Regions from separate parts of the Gracilibacillus salinarum genome, predicted to be linked through region 1. Evidence: a T-box and tRNA genes for the amino acid it is inferred to sense, from the RefSeq annotation. Region 1 holds a T-box; the other holds one or more tRNA genes.

Region 1 (7,629 bases):
AGGTTCGCATGTGTTTCGGTTAAGGATGTTCCTAATGATGCTACTCCATTCTTAACACCAGCCTGATACGAGGCAATGACATCTGCATACCCTTCAAAAAGGACTACTTCGCCTTTTCTTCGAATTTCAGCTCTGGCCAGATCAAAATTATATAACAGTTTACTCTTTTGGAATAAAGCTGATTCAGGACTATTTAAATATTTTGGTTCTTGTCCATGAATGGACCTTCCACCAAATCCGATTGGTTTACCAAGATGATTTCGAATCGGAAATATTACTCTACCCTGGAATCGATCATAATACTGACCATCATTTGTTGTAGCTAACAGACCAGTATTCGCCATTTTTTGCTTGTGAAATCCTTTCTTCTCGAGAAATTGTGGAACAAACTCTCGGGATGAGGGAGAATAACCAATTTGAAACTCGTTTATTACCTCATCATTAAATCCTCGCTTATAAAGATATTCCAACGCTTCTTTGCCATCCTTGGAATGGCGTAACAGTTGATGATACAACTTCACGAGCCATTGATATGCCTCTAAACTCGACTGTTCTTCACTATTGGTTCTCTCATCTGTCCCTTTCATTTCAGGCAATGATTGGCCGGATTTTTCAGCAAGATGCCGAATAGCCTGTTGAAAACTGTATCCTTCCATCTCCATAACAAAGGTGATCACATTACCACCTTTTCCGCAACCAAAACAATGATAAATCTGCTTTTGCTGATTGACAGAGAAAGATGGTGTACTTTCAGAGTGAAACGGGCAAAGACCAAAATAATTTCGACCTTGCTGCTTCAATTGCACGTACTCTCCAACGATATCAACGACGTCATTAGCTTTGCGTAACGACTCGATCGTTTCATCCGAAATTTGGTAAGCCACTGTTTATCACCATTTCTACCATATACTTCTTTAAAAGTTCGACAATTTTCTCATTAATAACCCTAGCAAGCTTAAACTGAGCTTTATAAAACAGATAGCCTTTTGTTAACATAATACCTCTTAACACCAGATAATAAACACATTAATAAACCCTCCGGTAATTGTTTGATACTTGTCATTACAAAAGGTCCATGCATAAATATTTCTACATTAATCTGCAAATTCCTGCTTAAAACTAATAATTTTCAAAAAATGTTGCCTAAAAAGCAGAATTTATTGGTTAATTTTAAACAAAAAAGCAATCTATTACTCAGTAATATACATATTCTTTATAATATAAACATTTTCACAAATTATTATTATAATACAATACACTTAGAATTCCAACATATTTGCTTGGGATGAATTATTCTTTTGCCTGGTGTTCATGAAAATCCCAATAAGGCTGGTTAATCATGTTCATAATACTATTGGCAGTTTCTTCAACTGCCTTATTCGACACATCGATAACAGGACAATTAAGTCGTTGTATAATTTGATCAAAAAAAGATAATTCTGCTTCAATACGATCCAAATTAGCATAAAAGGCTTTATCGTCCAAACCTAGACTCTTAAGGCGTTCTTTTCTGATATCATTTAATTTTTCAGAGCTGATGCGTAGACCAATACATTTATGAGATGGTATTTCAAATAACGTCTTCGGTGGTTCAACTTCCGGAACTATCGGTACATTGGCGACCTTCAGCTGCTTATGTGCCAAATATTGTGATAAAGGGGTTTTAGATGTTCTTGAAACTCCAATTAATACAATATCTGCCTGCGCTACTCCGCGCGGGTCTCTTCCATCATCATAGCGGACAGCAAATTCGATCGCCTCCACGCGCTTAAAGTAATCTTCATCTAACTTGTGTATTAAACCAGGTTCCTGTTTTGGCTGCAAGCTGAACTTTCTTTCCATTGCCTCTATCATCGGGCCTAAAATGTCGACACATTCCACATTTTTCTCAACTGCTTCCCTTGTCAGAAATGCTCTTAAATCTCTGTTTACTAATGTGAAACCAATCATTGCTCCTAATTGTTTCGCGTGATAAACGGCTCCACGCAGAACTTCTGTGTTTTCCACATATGGAATTCGATAGATGTCATATTCGTTTTCATTAATAAACTGACTAAGTGCCGCTTTTGTTACGAATTCTGCTGTTTCACCGACAGAATCGGATACAACATAAATCACCTTTTTCTCCATTGATGTATAGACCTCCTAAGCCCATTACGATTGTGTCTGCTTCCATTGGACTTTAGTTAGATCAGCAAATTGTATTAGATCATTTGCTATTAGCTTCAGTAAGGCAAGACGGTTTTGGCGAATGGATTGATTGTTATCCATTACCATCGTATGGTCAAAAAATTGATGAACTGGCTGAACGATTGGAGTAAATTGTTCCATTGCTTTATCCACTTGTTTACCAGCCAAAGCCTGTTGATAGCGATCATGTATTTGTAAAAAGGTAGTATATAATAATTTTTCTTGTTCATTTTCAAATAAATTGGGATCTACTTCGTGATCACCTTCCGCCTTTGCAGCAAGATTCATAACACGAACAAATGCTTCCTGCTCTCCCTTAAAAGCAGGATCCAATCTTTTGTCTTTTAACCAACGTGCTTTTTCTAGAAGGAATGAGATATCTGATAGCTGATTTATAAGAACAGCGTCCATAATATCTGCTTCAATATTTGCTTCCTTCATAATATATGCAGTACGTTGTTTGAAAAATGATTCTAATTGGTCAATCACGCTAGTTTTTTCTGCTGTTGGAATATTTTTCGCATCAAAAATGGTATATACTTTCTCAATTAATGAATTGATATTCAGCTCCCATTGCTGTCCTTGGATAATCTGCATAATACCTAAAGCTTGTCTTCTTAATGCATATGGATCCTGTGAACCACTCGGTATTAAACCAACAGCAAAACAACCAACAATCGTATCTAATTTATCAGCAATACTTATAACAGAGCCAACATTACTTTCAGGAAGTTTATCTTGAGCATTGCGTGGCATATAATGCTCTTCGATCGCTTTGGCTACTGTATCGTCTTCTCCAAAAATAAGCGCGTATTTTCTTCCCATTATCCCTTGTAATTCCGTGAATTCATTTACCATATTGGTAACCAAGTCAAATTTACTGATTTGTGCAGCACGTTCAATCTTCTTCTGTACCTGGTCTGAAAAATGCAATTCGTTAGCTATCATCTTACTAATATCGATAACACGACTAACTTTATCTGCAATTGTTCCCAGCTGCTCCTGGAATACCATCCGGTCTAATTTTTTCAGGTTCTCGTCAATAGTTTGTTTTTGATCTTCTTCATAGAAAAACTGTGCATCCTGCAATCTCGCACGCAGTACTTTTTCATTTCCTTTAGCGACTGATTCAATATGTTCTTTCGTACCATTACGCACACCAACAAAATAAGCTAGCAAATTTTCTGATAATGTCTGTACAGGAAAATAACGTTGATGCTCTTTCATGGAAGTAATTAATACTTCCTTCGGTATATGCAAAAATGCTTCGCTAAACTGACCAGAAAATACCGTTGGATACTCAACCAGATGTGTCACTTCTGTAAGCAAGTCTTGATCTATTGGGATAACCCAGCCGTTTTCTTCTTCCAATTCTTTAATTCCATCGACGATCATTTGTTTACGCTGCTCTGTTTCTGCAATTACATATTGTGATTTTAACTGTTCGTTATATGCTAAAGGATTAGAAATCGTGATTTGCTCTCCTAGAAAACGATGTCCTTCACTCCTATTTCCGGTTTTCACTCCAGTAATATCAAATGGAATAACTTGATCGTCCTGCAAAGCAACAAGCCATTTTATCGGTCGTATATATCGTAATGACTCCTCAGCCCAACGCATGTTTTTAGGGAATTGTAGACTTAATATAATGTCTTTAAAGCCTGGCAGTAACTGTTCTTGCGTTTGTCCTTCTATAAATTTATTTACAAATACATATTCAGTACCATTCAAATCTTTCGTATATAGATCTTCTACTGCTTTTCCTTGTCCTTTGGAGAATCCGATCGCTGCTTTTGACCAGTTTCCTTCTTCATCTTTAGCGATTTTTAATGCAGGTCCTTTAGCTTCTTCCTCTTGATCAGCTTGTTTATAGGCCAATCCCTCGATTAAGACAGCAAAGCGTCTCGGTGTTATATAAGTTGTAAGGTTTTGATACTCTAGTCTTATATTATCTAACCATGCTTTCGTTTTGTCTTTTAATTGTTTTTCGGTATCGTCCATAAACCGAGCAGGCATTTCTTCCAGGCCAACTTCAAATAAAACATTAGTTGTTTTCATGATCAATATCTCCTTTCAACATTGGGAAGCCTAATCTCTCCCGCTCTGCTACATACAATTTAGCAATTTCTCTTGCCAGGTTACGTACACGACCTATATAGCCCGTTCTTTCTGTTACAGAAATAACACCTTTCGCATCTAACAGGTTAAAAGTATGCGAGCACTTCAGTACATAGTCATACGCCGGAAATACAAGATCTTTATCCATAGCTCTCTTAGCTTCTTTCTCATATGTAGAGAACAAGTCAAACAACATATCTGTATCGGATTCTTCAAACGTATATTTTGAGTGCTCATATTCAGGCTGATAGAAAATATCTCCAACGGTTACGCCATTGGTCCACTCTAATTCAAACACATTCTCTTTGTCTTGAATATAGGATGCTAATCGCTCTATCCCATACGTAATCTCAACTGCAACTGGTTTTGCTTCCAAACCGCCAATTTGTTGAAAATAAGTGAATTGTGTAATTTCCATGCCGTCAAGCCATACTTCCCAACCTAGGCCTGCTGCCCCTAATGTTGGATTTTCCCAGTTATCTTCTACAAAACGAATATCATGAAAAGCTGGATCAATTCCTAATTTTTCTAAAGATTGCAAATATAACTCCTGGATATTATCTGGAGATGGTTTCATGATTACTTGGAACTGATGGTGTTGGTATAATCGATTCGGATTTTGACCATAGCGGCCATCCGCTGGTCTTCGTGACGGCTCCACATAGGCAACATTCCAAGGCTCTGGTCCTAAGCTGCGCAGTAAGGTCATGGGGGACATCGTACCCGCACCTTTCTCAACATCATATGCTTGCATTAAAATACAATTCTGATCCGACCAATGCTTTTGTAATGTTAAGATCATCTCTTGAATATTCATTTCTTTTCCTCCTTAAAAACTGTTCCTACTTGCTTTTCCATCTTAAAACTTTGATTCCTATTTCGTACGGAAATCGTCCAAAATCGCTAAGTACCAGGGTTTTATATAAGCATCTCGACACCACAGGTACTAGCCACATCTTCAGCAAGTGTTATCATTTTTCTTATACATGGTCCACCTAGAGATTGTCATTACGACGGTCTGCTTCATCGCTAAAAAATTAATTCTTCCGTAACGTATAACAAAAAACCCGTCCCTATGTTTTATCATTGGCGATAAAACATAGGGACGGGTTCATCCGCGGTTCCACCCTACTTGTCACCAGATTAGGTGACCACTTTCAAGAACCATCGCTCTAGAGCGCCTTCCTGTTTCTGTTCTTGTTCAGCTTACACCATCCTGAACTCGCTTAAAAGACATCGAAAACAGTACTATTCTCTTTCATAGCAACAAAATATTGTATTCATTAAACCATAATACGGAACATTCGCTTACTTGTCAATTGAAAAATTATCTTGCAATTTATTCATTTGTTTTAAAAACTTCTTAGACTTTAAGAAAAATCCACCGTGTTCTTCATAATACTGCTCCATGATTTGCTGAAGGATTATTTTATTTTCCGGTTTAACGGATATATTTCCGATTTGCTCTACCTCTACCCAAGCAAATATAGCCATTAATTTCGCAACTTTCTCCGGAACTGCTATTGCATTAGGGTCGATTGATAAGCATTGTCGACATAGTAATCCACCGTTTGAAATAGAAAATGCTTTGAGTTCATCCTTCCTGCCACAAGAAACACATTGGGTTACTACAGGGGCAAAACCAGCTTCTTTATACATTTTCCATTCATAAATCATCGTTATAATTTCGGCATCTTGACCAACATTTATTTTGTTGACAGTATGTAGTAACTGCTGGTATATAAAAGGATTGTATTGTTTAGGATCAACTAATTTATCCGTTAATTCTGCCAGGTAGCTAGTATAACCTGTTTTGAATATATCTTCACGAATTTTTCGAAATGATGATAATACTTCGCCTTGTTGTACCACTGCAAGTCCTGAACTTGGTTGAATTAAATATGAACCATGAATAAATGGCTGCGTAATAGCAGCCATTCTACTTTTTGTTTTCTTTGCTCCCCTTGCTATTGCGCCAACTTTTCCTAAAGACGGAGTTAACAATGTCACAATTTTATGTGTTTCCCCATAATCTTGTGTTTTCAGGACGAAACCTTCTACTTTCTCAAACACAAGCTCCACCTATCCTTTTCAAACTAAAAATGTGTGTCCTCAAATAATGTATGGTCGTTTTCATCTTCCGGTTCTTGATAAACGTCTGATTCAACTTCTTTCATCCATAAATAAGCTTCAATATTTCCTGTTTGACTAAATATTTTCCATGGTACATCGATCACAATAAACCTCACCTTTCCTTTTGGTAATCTTTCATTGTGTTCATCCATTAGATTTTCCTTAAAATCTACATTCAATTAGTAAAAATATTTACCATTTATGAATCTGCAAACCAGCACTTATCTGTTAAAGTTGAGACGTTCGTTACCAATTACTTAATATTCATCCTGTTTGTAACCATATTCGAATAACTGATGTGGTTTATTCCGCCAGTTTTCCTGCACCTTTACCCACAATTCCAAATAGACTTTTGAACCTAATAAACGTTCGATATCCTGACGAGCCCGTTTTCCGATATCTTTTAACATTTTTCCCTGTTTTCCAATAATAATCCCTTTTTGTGATTTTCGTTCCACAACAATACTTGCTTGGACTAAAATCTTTTCGTCTTCACCACGGTTGTCTATTTTTTCGATAACCACTGCGATCGAATGTGGAACTTCTTCCCTTGTTAATTGCAATGCCTTTTCCCTAATTAATTCACTAATAATAAAGCGCTCCGGGTGATCTGTAATCTGATCCTCTGGATAATATTGAGGGCCCTCAGGTAAATGCTCTGTAAATACATCCATTAAGTGATTCACATTATTTCCTTCTAAAGCTGAAATCGGAATAATTTCCTCGAAAGGATATTTTCCCTTATATTGCTCTATAAGAGGTAATAACTGATCAGGATGTACAAGGTCTATTTTGTTAATGACTAGGAAGACAGGTTTATTGATCGTTTCCAGACGATCCATAATATACTGATCTCCTCTGCCATAACCTTCGTCAGAGTTAATCATAAACATAACAGCGTCCACTTCATTAAGCGCGTTCTCGGCTATCTTCACCATAAAATCGCCTAATTTATGCTTTGGTTTATGAATACCTGGCGTATCAATGAATATAATTTGTTTAGTGTCATCTGTATAAACACCTTGAATTTTATTTCTTGTTGTCTGTGCTTTGTCACTCATGATAGCTATTTTCTGACCTATCACGTGATTCATAAAGGTAGATTTACCTACATTCGGTCTTCCAATAATTGCTACAAATCCTGATTTAAATTGGTTATGCATAACTTTTCCTCCGCTATATTTCTTG
Region 2 (7,629 bases), 2.3 Mb from region 1:
CCTACAAGTAGTCGGAGCCCTTTTATGGGTGACGGCGTACCTTTTGTAGAATGGACCGGCGAGTTACGATCCCCTGCAAGGTTAAGTGGAAGACACGGAGCCGCAGCGAAAGCGAGTCTGAATAGGGCGTTTTAGTAGGTGGTCGTAGACCCGAAACCGTGTGATCTACCCATGTCCAGGGTGAAGGTCAGGTAACACTGACTGGAGGCCCGAACCCACGCACGTTGAAAAGTGCGGGGATGAGGTGTGGGTAGGGGTGAAATGCCAATCGAACACGGAGATAGCTGGTTCTCTCCGAAATAGCTTTAGGGCTAGCCTCAAGGCATGTATGTTGGAGGTAGAGCACTGATTGGACTAGGGGCCCTTACCGGGTTACCGAATTCAGTCAAACTCCGAATGCCAATCATATTACCTTGGGAGTCAGACTATGGGTGATAAGGTTCATAGTCGAAAGGGAAACAGCCCAGACCGTCAGCTAAGGTCCCAAAGTATACGTTAAGTGGAAAAGGATGTGGCGTTGCACAGACAACCAGGATGTTGGCTTAGAAGCAGCCATCATTTAAAGAGTGCGTAATAGCTCACTGGTCGAGTGACGCTGCGCCGAAAATATACCGGGGCTAAACGTATCACCGAAGCTACGGATTGATCTGCGATCAATGGTAGGAGAGCGTTCTAAGTGCAGTGAAGTCAGACCGTGAGGACTGGTGGAGCGCATAGAAGTGAGAATGCCGGTATGAGTAGCGAAAAAGAAGTGAGAATCTTCTTCACCGAATGCCTAAGGTTTCCTGAGGAAGGCTCGTCCGCTCAGGGTTAGTCGGGGCCTAAGCCGAGGCCGAAAGGCGTAGGCGATGGACAACAGGTTGATATTCCTGTACCACCCAATTCCGTTTTGAGTGATGGGGGGACGCAGAAGGATAAGGAATGCGCACCATTGGATGTGTGCGTTGAAGCAGTAAGTGAGTCAGATAGGCAAATCCGTCTGGCAATCACAAGCTGTGATCAGGAGGGAAATATAGTACCGAAGTTCCGGATTTCACGCTGCCAAGAAAAGCCTCTAGCAAGGAAAAGGGTGCCCGTACCGCAAACCGACACAGGTAGGCGAGGAGAGAATCCTAAGGTGATCGGGAGAACTCTCGTTAAGGAACTCGGCAAAATGACCCCGTAACTTCGGGAGAAGGGGTGCTTCTTTTGCGAGAAGCCGCAGTGAAAAGGCCCAAGCGACTGTTTAGCAAAAACACAGGTCTCTGCGAAGCCGTAAGGCGAAGTATAGGGGCTGACACCTGCCCGGTGCTGGAAGGTTAAGGGGATGCGTTAGCATTAGCGAAGCGTTGAACCGAAGCCCCAGTAAACGGCGGCCGTAACTATAACGGTCCTAAGGTAGCGAAATTCCTTGTCGGGTAAGTTCCGACCCGCACGAAAGGTGCAACGACTTGGGCACTGTCTCAACGAGAGACCCGGTGAAATTATACTATGCGTGAAGATGCGCATTACCCGCGACAGGACGGAAAGACCCCGTGGAGCTTTACTGTAGCCTGATATTGAATGTTGGTACAGCTTGTACAGGATAGGTGGGAGCCTGAGAAACGTGAGCGCTAGCTTACGTGGAGGCGCCGGTGGGATACCACCCTGGCTGTATTGACCTTCTAACCCAGAACCGTGATCCGGTTCGGAGACAGTGTCAGGTGGGCAGTTTGACTGGGGCGGTCGCCTCCTAAAATGTAACGGAGGCGCCCAAAGGTTCCCTCAGAATGGTTGGAAATCATTCGCAGAGTGCAAAGGCAGAAGGGAGCTTGACTGCGAGACCTACAAGTCGAGCAGGGACGAAAGTCGGGCTTAGTGATCCGGCGGTACCGAATGGAAGGGCCGTCGCTCAACGGATAAAAGCTACCCCGGGGATAACAGGCTTATCTCCCCCAAGAGTCCACATCGACGGGGAGGTTTGGCACCTCGATGTCGGCTCATCGCATCCTGGGGCTGTAGTCGGTCCCAAGGGTTGGGCTGTTCGCCCATTAAAGCGGTACGCGAGCTGGGTTCAGAACGTCGTGAGACAGTTCGGTCCCTATCCGTCGTGGGCGTTGGAAGTTTGAGAGGAGCTGTCCTTAGTACGAGAGGACCGGGATGGACACACCGCTGGTGCACCAGTTGTTCTGCCAAGAGCATCGCTGGGTAGCTACGTGTGGAAGGGATAAGTGCTGAAAGCATCTAAGCATGAAGCCCCCCTCAAGATGAGACTTCCCATCACATAAGTGAGTAAGATCCCTCAGAGACGATGAGGTTGATAGGTTCGAGGTGGAAGCATGGTGACATGTGAAGCTGACGAATACTAATAGATCGAGGACTTATCTATATAACATGTTTCAACGGTGTTGTTGATGTCAATATCTTATCTAGTTTTCAGGGTATATAAAAAAATACAAAAAACTCTTGCATTTAACATGCATTGTGAGTTATAATGTATCTTGTCCTTGAAAAAAGAGTCTGGTAGCGATAGCGAAGAGGTCACACCTGTTCCCATGCCGAACACAGCAGTTAAGCTCTTCAGCGCCCATGGTAGTTGGGGCTCGCGCCCCTGCAAGAGTAGGACGTTGCCAGGCATACATAGGAGGATTAGCTCAGCTGGGAGAGCACTTGCCTTACAAGCAAGGGGTCGCAGGTTCGAGCCCTGCATCCTCCACCATTAGCCGGTCTAGCTCAATTGGTAGAGCAACTGACTTGTAATCAGTAGGTTGGGGGTTCAAGTCCTCTGGCCGGCACCACTCATCTTAGAGCCATTAGCTCAGCTGGCAGAGCATCTGACTTTTAATCAGAGGGTCGGAGGTTCGAATCCTCCATGGCTCACCATTTATTTATGCGGGTGTGGCGGAATTGGCAGACGCGCTAGACTTAGGATCTAGTGTCTCTCGACGTGGGGGTTCAAGTCCCTCCACCCGCACCATACAATAACTTTATATTTATGCGGAAGTAGTTCAGTGGTAGAACACCACCTTGCCAAGGTGGGGGTCGCGGGTTCGAATCCCGTCTTCCGCTCCAGGATTTTTAATCGCTAGTTTGCCAGGTGATTAAAATGTATTTCCTTGCCGGGGTGGCGGAATTGGCAGACGCACAGGACTTAAAATCCTGCGGTGGGTTTCCACCGTGCCGGTTCGAGTCCGGCCCTCGGCACCACGTATAGCGCCCGTAGCTCAATTGGATAGAGCGTTTGACTACGGATCAAGAGGTTAGGGGTTCGACTCCTCTCGGGCGCGCCATTATCGGGAAGTAGCTCAGCTTGGTAGAGCACTTGGTTTGGGACCAAGGGGTCGCAGGTTCAAATCCTGTCTTCCCGACCATTAATGACATTATTTTGTGGGGCCTTAGCTCAGCTGGGAGAGCGCCTGCTTTGCACGCAGGAGGTCAGCGGTTCGATCCCGCTAGGCTCCACCATTTTTATACATTTGATCTTTGAAAACTGAACAAAACAACCAGTATGAATTAATAAACAAGCTAGCTTATAGAAGCGAGCGCAAGTCAACTTTATTGAGAGTTTGATCTTGGCTCAGGACGAACGCTGGCGGCGTGCCTAATACATGCAAGTCGAGCGCGGGAAGCTAACTGAATCCTTCGGGAGGACGTTAGTGGAACGAGCGGCGGACGGGTGAGTAACACGTGGGCAACCTGCCTGTAAGACTGGGATAACCCCGGGAAACCGGGGCTAATACCGGATAACACATTGCTTCGCATGAAGGAATGTTGAAAGATGGCCTTTGGCTATCACTTACAGATGGGCCCGCGGCGCATTAGCTAGTTGGTGAGGTAACGGCTCACCAAGGCAACGATGCGTAGCCGACCTGAGAGGGTGATCGGCCACACTGGGACTGAGACACGGCCCAGACTCCTACGGGAGGCAGCAGTAGGGAATCTTCCGCAATGGACGAAAGTCTGACGGAGCAACGCCGCGTGAACGAAGAAGGTTTTCGGATCGTAAAGTTCTGTTGTTAGGGAAGAACAAGTGCCGTTCAAATAGGGCGGCACCTTGACGGTACCTATCGAGGAAGCCCCGGCTAACTACGTGCCAGCAGCCGCGGTAATACGTAGGGGGCAAGCGTTGTCCGGAATTATTGGGCGTAAAGCGCGCGTAGGCGGTTTCTTAAGTCTGATGTGAAATCTTGCGGCTCAACCGCAAGCGGTCATTGGAAACTGGGGAACTTGAGTGCAGAAGAGGAGAGTGGAATTCCACGTGTAGCGGTGAAATGCGTAGATATGTGGAGGAACACCAGTGGCGAAGGCGACTCTCTGGTCTGTAACTGACGCTGAGGTGCGAAAGCGTGGGGAGCGAACAGGATTAGATACCCTGGTAGTCCACGCCGTAAACGATGAGTGCTAGGTGTTAGGGGGTTTCCGCCCCTTAGTGCTGCAGTTAACGCATTAAGCACTCCGCCTGGGGAGTACGGCCGCAAGGCTGAAACTCAAAAGAATTGACGGGGGCCCGCACAAGCGGTGGAGCATGTGGTTTAATTCGAAGCAACGCGAAGAACCTTACCAGGTCTTGACATCTTCGGATGTCCCTAGAGATAGGGAGTTCCCTTCGGGGACCGAATGACAGGTGGTGCATGGTTGTCGTCAGCTCGTGTCGTGAGATGTTGGGTTAAGTCCCGCAACGAGCGCAACCCTTGATCTTAGTTGCCAGCATTAAGTTGGGCACTCTAAGGTGACTGCCGGTGACAAACCGGAGGAAGGTGGGGATGACGTCAAATCATCATGCCCCTTATGACCTGGGCTACACACGTGCTACAATGGATGGTACAGAGGGCAGCGAAACCGCGAGGTCAAGCAAATCCCATAAAACCATTCTCAGTTCGGATTGCAGGCTGCAACTCGCCTGCATGAAGCCGGAATCGCTAGTAATCGTGGATCAGCATGCCACGGTGAATACGTTCCCGGGCCTTGTACACACCGCCCGTCACACCACGAGAGTTGGCAACACCCGAAGTCGGTGGGGTAACCTTTGGAGCCAGCCGCCGAAGGTGGGGCCAATGATTGGGGTGAAGTCGTAACAAGGTAGCCGTATCGGAAGGTGCGGCTGGATCACCTCCTTTCTAAGGATTATAGGAACACCTTTTACAAGGTGACAAAATCATACTTGGTTGTTTGGTTCAGTTTTGAGAGATCAATTCTCTCTTGAACTTGTACCTTGAAAACTAGATAAGAATAATCAGGACGTGGAAGCAACTGCTGGTCAGCTGTGGAAACGAAACTGATGACAAGACATCAAACAATAACCAACGACTTTTTCATTGAAGTAAAGTAAGTATAGTTAAGTGAAGAAGGGCGCACGGTGGATGCCTTGGCACTAGGAGCCGATGAAGGACGGGACAAACACCGATATGTCTCGGGGAGCCGTACGTAGGCGTTGATCCGAGAATTTCCGAATGGGGAAACCCTCTGCTCGTCATGGAGTAGAACATTTATCTGAATCCATAGGATAAATGAGGCAGACCCGGGGAACTGAAACATCTCAGTACCCGGAGGAAGAGAAAGCAAACGCGATTTCCCGAGTAGCGGCGAGCGAAACGGAATTAGCCCAAACCAAAAAGCTTGCTTTTTGGGGTTGTAGGACACTCCTTTGGAGTTACAAAGAAATACATTAGACGAAGTGGTCTGGAAAGGCCCATCACAGAAGGTAACAATCCTGTAGTCGAAAATCTGTTTCCTCCGGAGTGGATCCTGAGTACGGCGGAACACGTGAAATTCCGTCGGAATCCGGGAGGACCATCTCCCAAGGCTAAATACTCCCTAGTGACCGATAGTGAACCAGTACCGTGAGGGAAAGGTGAAAAGCACCCCGGGAGGGGAGTGAAATAGTACCTGAAACCGTGTGCCTACAAGTAGTCGGAGCCCTTTTATGGGTGACGGCGTACCTTTTGTAGAATGGACCGGCGAGTTACGATCCCCTGCAAGGTTAAGTGGAAGACACGGAGCCGCAGCGAAAGCGAGTCTGAATAGGGCGTTTTAGTAGGTGGTCGTAGACCCGAAACCGTGTGATCTACCCATGTCCAGGGTGAAGGTCAGGTAACACTGACTGGAGGCCCGAACCCACGCACGTTGAAAAGTGCGGGGATGAGGTGTGGGTAGGGGTGAAATGCCAATCGAACACGGAGATAGCTGGTTCTCTCCGAAATAGCTTTAGGGCTAGCCTCAAGGCATGTATGTTGGAGGTAGAGCACTGATTGGACTAGGGGCCCTTACCGGGTTACCGAATTCAGTCAAACTCCGAATGCCAATCATATTACCTTGGGAGTCAGACTATGGGTGATAAGGTTCATAGTCGAAAGGGAAACAGCCCAGACCGTCAGCTAAGGTCCCAAAGTATACGTTAAGTGGAAAAGGATGTGGCGTTGCACAGACAACCAGGATGTTGGCTTAGAAGCAGCCATCATTTAAAGAGTGCGTAATAGCTCACTGGTCGAGTGACGCTGCGCCGAAAATATACCGGGGCTAAACGTATCACCGAAGCTACGGATTGATCTGCGATCAATGGTAGGAGAGCGTTCTAAGTGCAGTGAAGTCAGACCGTGAGGACTGGTGGAGCGCATAGAAGTGAGAATGCCGGTATGAGTAGCGAAAAAGAAGTGAGAATCTTCTTCACCGAATGCCTAAGGTTTCCTGAGGAAGGCTCGTCCGCTCAGGGTTAGTCGGGGCCTAAGCCGAGGCCGAAAGGCGTAGGCGATGGACAACAGGTTGATATTCCTGTACCACCCAATTCCGTTTTGAGTGATGGGGGGACGCAGAAGGATAAGGAATGCGCACCATTGGATGTGTGCGTTGAAGCAGTAAGTGAGTCAGATAGGCAAATCCGTCTGGCAATCACAAGCTGTGATCAGGAGGGAAATATAGTACCGAAGTTCCGGATTTCACGCTGCCAAGAAAAGCCTCTAGCAAGGAAAAGGGTGCCCGTACCGCAAACCGACACAGGTAGGCGAGGAGAGAATCCTAAGGTGATCGGGAGAACTCTCGTTAAGGAACTCGGCAAAATGACCCCGTAACTTCGGGAGAAGGGGTGCTTCTTTTGCGAGAAGCCGCAGTGAAAAGGCCCAAGCGACTGTTTAGCAAAAACACAGGTCTCTGCGAAGCCGTAAGGCGAAGTATAGGGGCTGACACCTGCCCGGTGCTGGAAGGTTAAGGGGATGCGTTAGCATTAGCGAAGCGTTGAACCGAAGCCCCAGTAAACGGCGGCCGTAACTATAACGGTCCTAAGGTAGCGAAATTCCTTGTCGGGTAAGTTCCGACCCGCACGAAAGGTGCAACGACTTGGGCACTGTCTCAACGAGAGACCCGGTGAAATTATACTATGCGTGAAGATGCGCATTACCCGCGACAGGACGGAAAGACCCCGTGGAGCTTTACTGTAGCCTGATATTGAATGTTGGTACAGCTTGTACAGGATAGGTGGGAGCCTGAGAAACGTGAGCGCTAGCTTACGTGGAGGCGCCGGTGGGATACCACCCTGGCTGTATTGACCTTCTAACCCAGAACCGTGATCCGGTTCGGAGACAGTGTCAGGTGGGCAGTTTGACTGGGGCGGTCGCCTCCTAAAATGTAACGGAGGCGCCCAAAGGTTCCCTCAGAATGGTTGGAAATCATTCGCAGAGT

The links. The T-box of region 1 lies ahead of glyQ (glycine--tRNA ligase subunit alpha). A T-box ahead of a tRNA ligase gene usually reads a tRNA of that ligase, here a tRNA-Gly.
Region 2: it encodes a tRNA-Gly, which carries the amino acid that the T-box ahead of glyQ (glycine--tRNA ligase subunit alpha) is inferred to sense. The anticodon was not compared.

The regions. Positions count from the first base shown of each region.
Region 1 is NZ_CP095071.1:747,628-755,256, forward strand. Features, by position in the region: gene dnaG (DNA primase) at 1-884, opposite strand, end outside; gene MUN87_RS03805 (pyruvate, water dikinase regulatory protein) at 1,291-2,130, opposite strand; gene glyS (glycine--tRNA ligase subunit beta) at 2,155-4,248, opposite strand; gene glyQ (glycine--tRNA ligase subunit alpha) at 4,235-5,125, opposite strand; T-box leader at 5,407-5,579, opposite strand; gene recO (DNA repair protein RecO) at 5,617-6,381, opposite strand; gene MUN87_RS03825 (YqzL family protein) at 6,405-6,593, opposite strand; gene era (GTPase Era) at 6,699-7,604, opposite strand.
Region 2 is NZ_CP095071.1:3,043,088-3,050,716, forward strand. Features, by position in the region: rRNA gene MUN87_RS14120 (23S ribosomal RNA) at 1-2,347, shown strand, start outside; rRNA gene rrf (5S ribosomal RNA) at 2,478-2,594, shown strand; tRNA gene MUN87_RS14130 (tRNA-Val) at 2,602-2,677, shown strand; tRNA gene MUN87_RS14135 (tRNA-Thr) at 2,681-2,756, shown strand; tRNA gene MUN87_RS14140 (tRNA-Lys) at 2,766-2,841, shown strand; tRNA gene MUN87_RS14145 (tRNA-Leu) at 2,851-2,935, shown strand; tRNA gene MUN87_RS14150 (tRNA-Gly) at 2,956-3,030, shown strand; tRNA gene MUN87_RS14155 (tRNA-Leu) at 3,077-3,165, shown strand; tRNA gene MUN87_RS14160 (tRNA-Arg) at 3,172-3,248, shown strand; tRNA gene MUN87_RS14165 (tRNA-Pro) at 3,253-3,329, shown strand; tRNA gene MUN87_RS14170 (tRNA-Ala) at 3,348-3,423, shown strand; rRNA gene MUN87_RS14175 (16S ribosomal RNA) at 3,513-5,075, shown strand; rRNA gene MUN87_RS14180 (23S ribosomal RNA) at 5,292-7,629, shown strand, end outside.